2 regions of the Aeromicrobium sp. SORGH_AS_0981 genome follow, and region 1 is predicted to be linked to the other one. Evidence: predicted binding sites of a transcription regulator. Region 1 holds the regulator's gene; the other holds the start of a gene.
What was found. Region 1 encodes HrcA, which represses chaperone genes, less so after heat shock. Its sites were predicted from a motif close to TTGGCACTCGNNNNNNNCGAGTGCCAA; they were not measured.

Region 1 (4,330 bases):
CGGGCCGATGCCGAAGACGATCGTGTTCTGGTCGATCGCGTCGACGTACTTCTTCTGGTTCAGCGTCTTCGGCCGGATGGTGCGGCCCCGGTTGCTGAGGATGTTGAGGCTGAGCACCTCGGCCGGGCGCTCCTGCGTCTCGGTGCGCAGCATGCCGATGGAGCGCTCGACGGTCTCGGCGGTGAGTCCCTGGCCCGTGCGCACGATGGCGACGAGCTCGTCGAGCAGCCGCTCGACGAGCGCGACCTCGGCCGGAGCGCCGGTGACGGTCAGCTGGTTGCCCCGCGCGTGGACCGCCGCGTCGAACGCGTCCTCGACGATGCGGAGGTACTCGTCGCCCGGCCCGTAGAGGGAGACGGTGTCGATGCTGGTCGGGACGGTGAACGTGTGGGGACGCTGGTCCCCGGGAGAATCAGGAGTCATGTGTGCCTCCATGGTACGGGGATGCGCCGACACGTCGACAGCGCCGGACCGCGGCGCCGTGCGCTCAGCCCGGGGGCCAGCCGAGCGAGCGCCCGGCGAGCACGTGCCCGTGGCAGTGGAAGACCGTCTGGTGCGCGTCGGCACCGGTGTTGAAGACGAGCCGGTAGGAGCCGCCCGCCTCGTCGGCGACGCGGCGGGCCAGGCGCAGCAGCCCGACGGCCGCCTCCGGCTCGGCCTCGGCGAGGCTGCCGACGTCGGGCTGGTGCACGCGCGGGATGACGAGCACGTGCGTGGGCGCCTGCGGGCTGATGTCGCGGAACGCCACGGCGTGCTCGTCCTGCGCGACGACGTCGGCGGGCACCTCGCCCTCGACGATCTTGCAGAACAGGCAGTCGGCGCTGGGGCTCATGGTCCCTTCCTACCGCACCCGGCGGCCTGCGACGAGACCTCCGCTCAGCGGAAGGCGTCCTTGATGCGGCCGAACACGCTGCCGCGGTGGGTGCTGCCGAGCTGTGCCTCGGGACGCTCCTCGTCGCGCAGGGCGGCGAGCTGCTTCAGCAGGTCGCGCTGCGCGTCGTCGAGGTCGTCCGGGGTCTGCACGACGATCTCGACGACGAGGTCGCCGCGACCCGGTCCCCGCAGGCGCGGGACGCCCTGGCCGCGCAGCGTGAGCGTCTCGCCCGACTGGATGCCGGCGGGCACCTCCAGCCCGACGACCTCCGGCCCGTCCTCGTCGGCCAGGTCGGCCTCGAGGGTCGGCAGGTCGACGTGCGTGCCGAGGGCGGCGGCCGTCATGGGCAGCGTCACCTGGCAGCGCAGCTGGTCGCCCTTGCGGGTGAAGACGGGGTGGCGAGCCACCTCGACCTCGATGTAGAGGTCGCCTGCCGGGCCCCCGCCCGGGCCGACCTCGCCCTCGCCGGCGAGCTGGATGCGCGTGCCCTGGTCGACACCGGCCGGGATCGAGACCGTGATCGAGCGGCGCGAGCGCACCCGGCCGTCGCCGTGGCACTCGTGGCAGGGGTCCTGGATGACGGTGCCGAACCCGTGGCACGTCGGGCACGGGCGGGCCGTGCGGACGCTGCCGAGCGGGGTGCGCTGGACCTGCTGCACCTCGCCGTGGCCGTGGCACGTGCCGCAGGTGACCGTCGCGGAGTCGTCCTCGGCGCCGCTGCCCGAGCACCGCTCGCAGACCACGGCGGTGTCGACCTTGATCTCGCGCGTGACGCCGAACGCGGCCTCGGCGAGGTCGACCTGCAGGCGCAGCAGCGCGTCCTGCCCACGCTGCACGCGCGAGCGCGGACCACGGCTGCTGCTGCCGCCACCGCCGAAGAAGGCGTCCATGATGTCGTCGAAGCTGAACCCGGCGCCTCCGCCGAAGCCGCCCGCTCCGCCCCCGCCGCCGAGCGGGTTGCCGCCGCGGTCGTACACGGCACGCTTCTGGGGGTCCGACAGCACCTCGTACGCGGTGGTGACCTCCTTGAAGCGGTCGGCGGCGTCGGGGGCGTCGTTCACGTCCGGGTGCAGCTGACGCGCCAGCTTGCGGTACGCCTTCTTCATCTCCTCGGGCGTCGCCGACCGGGAGACGCCGAGCAGCGCGTAGTAGTCCTGTGCCATACGTCCTTCGTCCTGTTCAGCCGTCCGCGAGCTGTCGCCCGACGTAACGGGCGACCGCGCCGACGGCGGCCATGGTTCCGGGGTAGTCCATGCGGGTGGGGCCGAGCGTGCCGAGCATCGCCAGCGCCTGCTCGGAGGTGCCGTACGCCGACGAGACGACCGCCGTGCCGGGCAGTCCCTCGGTGCCGGTCTCCAGACCGATGCGCACGGTGGGGTCGGTGGTGGCCTCGCCGAGCAGCTTCAGCAGCACGACCTGCTCCTCCAGCGCCTCCAGCACGGGGCGGATGGAGGTGTCGAAGTCGCGGCCGAAGCGCGCGAGGTTCGCGGTGCCACCGACGGCGACGCGCTCGTCGCTGCGCTCGTCGGAGAACACGTGGGTGAGCGTGGTGACCACGGAGGTCACGAGCGGGCGGTCGGCGGGCGCGAACGTGCCGATCACGTCGGCGAGGCGCAGCGACGCCTCGGGCAGGCGCTGGCCCACCGCCGCCGTCATGATCCGCGAGCGGACGTCGGACAGCAGCCCGTCGCCCGGTGTCGCCTCGAGCTCGACGATGCGCTGCTCGACGCGGCCGCTGCTCGTGATCACGACCACGAGCACCCGCGCGCCCTCGAGCGCCACCACCTCGACGTGACGCACCGTGGAGCGGGTCAGCGACGGGTACTGCACGATCGCGACCTGGTTGGTGAGCTGGGCGAGCACCTTGACGCTGCGCTGCACCACGTCGTCGACGTCGACGGCGCCGCCCAGGAACGTCTCGATCGCGCGACGCTCGGGCGACGTGAGCGCCTTGACCTGCGAGAGCCGGTCGACGAACAGCCGGTACCCCTTGTCGGTGGGCACGCGACCGGCGCTCGTGTGGGGCTGGGCGATGAGCCCCTCCTCCTCGAGCACGGCCATGTCGTTGCGGATCGTGGCCGGCGAGACGCCGAGCTGGTGACGTTCGACGAGGGCGCGGGAGCCGACCGGCTCCTGGGTCTCGACGTAGTCCTCGACGATGGCGCGCAGGACCTCCAGGCGACGGTCCTCGGACGGGAGACGACGGTCCTCCGGCACGGCGCTCTCCTCCTCTGGGACGGTCTCGGCTGGACGGTGCGTGGCTCGGGTGCGACGACGCCGGACGGCCTCGGGCGCGCACGGCGCAGACGGGGTCCGTCGGCGCGGCGTGGCGCTTTGGCACTCACCAGGCGCAAGTGCCAGTCTAGCGCCGTGGGAGCAATCGGGAGCGAGGGTGAGGTCGTCTCGGTCACGGGTCGCTCGCGCACCCTGACCTACCGGCCGCGCCGGGTGACGCTCTCCGACGGCACGTTCCTCCTGCACGAGTCCCGCGGCGGCACGCTGAGCTCCGTCTGGGCCGCCGACCTCGGCGACCTCTTCGTCGAGGTCGTGCACCTGGGGCACGGCCCCGTCGGCGGCGAGCTGGTGCTCGTCGTCCCCGACGGCGACACCGTGGCCCTCGGCGACCTCGTCCCGCCCCTCGACGTCGTCCCGACCACCGCGCGGCCCAGCTGGGCGCAGGCCGTCGACCTCGCCGTCGGGCTGACCCGCTCGTCCACGCGGATCCTCACGAGCAGCGGCGAGATCGGCCGCGACGACCTCGAGGCGTTCCACCAGACGTTGCTGGGCGTGCTCCATGGCTGAGACCCGAGGGTGGGGTCGCTACGGCGACGACGTGCTCGCCGGCGACTGGAAGGCGCCTCCGCGCGGCCGCTCGACCGAGGTGCCCGCCGAGCTCGGCATGGTCGTCGAGGAGGTCACGACGGGCTGGTGCGGCGAGGTCGTGCGCGTCGAGCGCGACCTCGGCACCGTCGCCCTCGAGGACCGGCGCCTCAAGGTCAAGGTCTTCCCCCTCGGACCAGGGTTCCTGCTCGAGGGCAGGCCGGTGGTGCTGGTCGCCCCGTCCGGTGCCGCGCCGCAGCAGCCCGCGCGCACGGCGTCGGGATCGCGCGCGGTGGCCGGGCAGCGGGCCAGGGTGGCGCTGCCGAGCCGGATCCTCGTGGAGGGCAAGCACGACGCCGAGCTGGTCGAGAAGGTCTGGGGCGACGACCTGCGCGTCGAGGGCGTCGCCGTGGAGATGCTGCACGGCGTCGACGACCTCGTGGGCGTGGTCGACGACTTCGACCCGGGCCCGGACCGCCGGCTCGGGATCCTCGTGGACCACCTCGTGCCCGGCTCGAAGGAGTCGCGCATCGCGGCCAGGCTCTCCGGCCGTCCGCACGTGCTCGTCGTCGGCCACCCCTACGTCGACGTCTGGCAGGCCGTGAAGCCCGCGCGGCTCGGCGTCGCGGCGTGGCC
Region 2 (4,330 bases), 670 kb from region 1:
GGGGTGGCCGCGGAGCAGCACGGTGCGCGCGCCGAGCACCGCCTCGGTCACGTCGGGGTGGCCGGCGAGCGCCGCGTGGCGTCGTCGGGCGTCGTCGAGGTCGGCGCAGTCGAGCAGGACCGCGTCCTCCCCGCACGCCAGGACCCTCACGGCAGCACCGGCGCCCTCATGCGAAGGGGACGACCTCGTGACCGGCGTCGACCAGCGCGGCACGCACGGCACGCGCGAGGTCGAGGGCGCCGGGGGAGTCGCCGTGCACGCAGAGCGAGTCGACCTGCGGGGCGAGGCGCAGCGCCTGGTCCGCGACGGAAGCGGCGTCGGTGAGCACGGCGCCCGGCTCGGAGCGCGGCACCAGGAGGCCGTCGGGGGTGTAGGCGCGGTCGGCGAAGCCCTCGGTGACGACCTGCAGCCCGTCGGCGGTGGCCAGCCGCAGGCTCGCAGCGCCCGGCAGGCCGAGCAGCGGGAGGCCGTACGGCGCCACCGCGTCGACGACCGCCGCCGCCTGGCGCTCGTCGTGCACGACGGTGTTGTAGAGCGCGCCGTGCGGCTTGACGTAGGCGACGCGCGCCCCCACGGCGTCGGCCACCTCGGCGAGCAGGTCGAGCTGCTTGCGCAGGGTCGCGACGAGCTCGTCGTCGGTCGGCTCCTGCGGTCGTCGGCCAAATCCCTCGCGGTCCGGGTAGCCGACCTGGGCGCCCACGACCACCCCTCGCTCGGCGGCGCGCTCGCACGCGTCGAGCATGAGCTCCTCACTGCCCGCGTAGGCCCCGCAGCACACGTTCGCGCTCGTGACCACGTCGAGCAGGGCGAGGTCGTCCGGCGACTCGGCGACGTCGGCGTTCAGGTCGATGCGCACGCCCCCACCCTAGGCCCGCTCGCCCTCGGGGTTGGGCCCCACTCAGAGTCTGACCGCCCACCTCAGCGCTGGGTTGGGACGAATCCTTTGGGTGGGGGTGCGCCCTGGCTGAGATGTCGACGGGCCCGGGCCCGGGCCCGAGTCCCAACCCGACGCCCGATCCCCCACACCGACGCGTGCCTCCGCCATCGCCCCATCCCAACGGGTGCACCCCACCCCAGCGCTGGTGTGGGAAGTCACCCTTGGGGTGGGGCCCCACCCCAAGGGTGAGAGGTCAGCGGGGGAGGGGGTCGACGAGGAGGGCGACGGCCTTGTCGTCGACCCGTGTCAGCACGACCGTGGCGCGCTGCGACCCCTTCAGACGCAGGCGGCGCACGAGCACCTCGGGCACGACGTCGACGCCGCGCTTCTTCACCGTCAGGGTGCCGACGTCGCGCGCGACGAGGGCTGCCTTCAGCTGCTTCTCGCGGAACGGCAGCTCCGCCACGACGCGGAAGGAGCGGGCCAGTGGGTGCCGCACGTCGACGTCGGTCGTCACCCAGGCGATCCTCGGGTCGACGAGCTGCCCGTCGACCTGCTCCGCCAGCGCCCCGACCAGGCCGGAGCGGATCACCGCGTCGTCGGGCTCGTGCAGCCACCCGGCGAGCTCGCCGACGTCACCGGGTGCGCCGTCGCCGCTCAGCACGTGCGGACCCGGCAGCGCCGACGCGCGTCGCGGCGCGCGGTCGGTCAGGTCGAGCCCGGCACCCCACAGGCACGCCTCGACCAGGTCGCCCCCCCGTCGCTGACCCACTGCGCCTCCACGCCGTCGGGGACGAGCGCATGCGGGATCCCCGGCAGCGTCTTCACCACGGCGCGGCCGGACAGGTGCTCCTCGACCACCGACCACGGCGGGCTCATCGCCTCCGGGTCGAACACCCGCCCCCGGTCGTCGCGACGGGCGGGGTCGAGGAACACCACCTCCTCCGCGGTCGGCGCCACGTCGGCCGCGTCGGCGCACACCACCTCCCCGTCGAGCCCCAGCGCACGCAGGTTCGCCGACGCGATCGCGGCACGCACCGGATCTCGCTCGACACCGCGCACCCGCAGCCCGGCGCGCGCGAACGCGACGAGGTCGGACCCGATGCCGCAGCCGAGGTCGAGCACCGCGGTCGCGCCCGACACAGCGAGCCGCTCGGCGCGCAGCGCCGCCACGGTGCCACGCGTCGCCTGCTGCAGCGCGTCGTGCGTGAAGAACATGCCGGCCGCGTCGTCGCCCAGCTTGCCCCGCGCCAGGCCCCGCAGGTGGTTCTGCGTCACCGCCGCCGCCACCAGCTCCACGTCGTGCAGCGTGCGCAGCCGCGTGCCGAGCGCGAGGTCGGACTCCCGGCCCGCGCGCTCGTGCACCTCCGCCACCAGCGCCCGACCCTCGTCGGTCTGCAGCCGCTCGAACGTCGCCAGGTCCACGACGCCATCGTGGCAGGCCGGGCACCCCCGCCGCCCACGGCCCGGCGCCCCCGCCGGCCTCGGCTCGGCACCCCCGCCGCCCACGGCCCGGCGCCCCCGCCGGGTGTCCGCCGCCCGCGAACACCCCTTAGCACTCGGGAGGGGTGAGTGCTAGATTCTGAACTGGCACTCGAACCCTGAGACTGCCAACCCGTGCACGGCCCCCGCGACGGCGTGCACACCCATCACGTACATCCGTCACTCACCACAACGTTGAAGGGGAGGTCGACCAGTGTCGGTCACCATCAAGCCGCTCGAGGATCGTCTCGTCATCAAGGCCGTCGAGGCCGAGCAGACCACCGCCTCCGGGCTCGTCATCCCGGACACCGCCAAGGAGAAGCCCCAGGAGGGTGAGGTCGTCGCCGTCGGCCCCGGCCGCATCGACGACTCCGGCAACCGCGTCCCGCTCGACGTCAACGTCGGCGACAAGGTCATCTTCAGCAAGTACGGCGGAACCGAGGTCAAGTACTCGGGCGAGGAGTTCCTCATCCTCTCCGCCCGCGACGTCCTCGCCGTCGTCTCCTGACGCACCTGGGCTCCCGACCGGCGGCGTTGCTGCTCGCTCGGCGACCAAGAACGGGTCGCCGTCGCTCGCGCGCCTTGCCGGTCGGGTCCCATGCGCGTCAGGACCGTGCTGACGCGCCACCTCCGGCTCTCGCCGGACACCACCATTCAGTCGTTTCGTAGGAAGGCATCACCATGCCCAAGATCCTCGAGTTCGACGAGGACGCACGCCGCGCGCTCGAGCGCGGCGTCGACGCCCTCGCGAACACCGTCAAGGTCACCCTCGGCCCCAAGGGCCGCTACGTCGTGCTCGACAAGAAGTGGGGCGCCCCCACCATCACGAACGACGGCGTCACCGTCGCGCGTGAGGTCGAGCTCGACGACCCGTTCGAGAACCTCGGCGCCCAGCTCGCCAAGGAGGTCGCCACCAAGACGAACGACGTCGCCGGTGACGGCACCACCACGGCCACCGTGCTCGCCCAGGCGATGGTCCACGAGGGCCTGCGCGCCGTCGCCGCCGGCGCCAACCCGGTCGGCCTCAAGAAGGGCATCGAGGCCGCCGTCAAGGCCGTCTCCGAGCGCCTGCACGAGGTCGCCCGCGACGTCGACGACATCAAGGACATGACCGACGTCGCCACCGTCTCCTCGCGCGACGCGCACATCGGCGAGCTCATCGCCGAGGCGTTCGACAAGGTCGGCAAGGACGGCGTCATCACCGTCGAGGAGTCCAACTCCCTCGGCACGCAGCTCGACTTCACGGAGGGCATGCAGTTCGACAAGGGCTACCTGTCGCCTTACATGGTCACCGACACCGAGCGCATGGAGTCCGTCCTCGACGACCCCTACGTGCTCGTCAACCAGGGCAAGATCAGCTCGGTCGCCGAGCTGCTCCCGCTGCTGGAGAAGGTCATCGCGGCCAACAAGAGCCTGTTCATCATCGCCGAGGACGTCGAGGGCGAGGCCCTCAGCACGCTCGTCGTGAACAAGATCCGCGGCACGTTCACCTCGGTCGCCGTCAAGGCGCCCGCGTTCGGCGACCGTCGCAAGGCCATGCTCCAGGACATCGCGACCCTCACCGGCGCGACCGTCGTCACCCCCGACGTCGGCCTCAAGCTCGACCAGGTCGGCCTCGAGGTGCTCGGCACCGCCCGTCGTGTCGTCGTCACCAAGGACGACACCACGATCATCGACGGCGGCGGCGACGCTGCCGAGGTCGAGGGCCGGGTCAACCAGATCAAGGCCGAGATCGAGCTCACCGACTCCGACTGGGACCGCGAGAAGCTGCAGGAGCGGCTCGCGAAGCTGGCCGGCGGCGTGTGCGTCATCCAGGTCGGCGCGGCCACCGAGGTCGAGCTGAAGGAGAAGAAGCACCGCATCGAGGACGCCGTCTCGGCGACCCGCGCGGCCATCGAGGAGGGCATCGTCGCCGGCGGCGGCTCCGCCCTCGTCCACGCCGTCTCCGTGCTCGACGACGACCTCGGCCTC

Region 2: a site for HrcA is predicted at 2,430-2,456, ahead of groES (co-chaperone GroES). Genes of this name have one in related genera too.

What each region holds. Positions count from the first base shown of each region.
Region 1 covers NZ_JAVIZD010000001.1:2,178,479-2,182,808, reverse strand. The annotation lists gene QE370_RS10995 (PhoH family protein) at 1-423, opposite strand, end outside; gene QE370_RS10990 (histidine triad nucleotide-binding protein) at 488-832, opposite strand; gene dnaJ (molecular chaperone DnaJ) at 877-2,037, opposite strand; gene hrcA (heat-inducible transcriptional repressor HrcA) at 2,054-3,091, opposite strand; gene QE370_RS10975 (hypothetical protein) at 3,245-3,676, shown strand; gene QE370_RS10970 (DUF3097 domain-containing protein) at 3,669-4,330, shown strand, end outside.
Region 2 covers NZ_JAVIZD010000001.1:1,512,392-1,516,721, forward strand. The annotation lists gene QE370_RS07730 (allophanate hydrolase subunit 1) at 1-150, opposite strand, end outside; gene QE370_RS07735 (5-oxoprolinase subunit PxpA) at 167-856, opposite strand; gene QE370_RS07740 (THUMP-like domain-containing protein) at 1,131-1,649, opposite strand; gene QE370_RS07745 (methyltransferase domain-containing protein) at 1,586-2,302, opposite strand; gene groES (co-chaperone GroES) at 2,574-2,867, shown strand; gene groL (chaperonin GroEL) at 3,041-4,330, shown strand, end outside.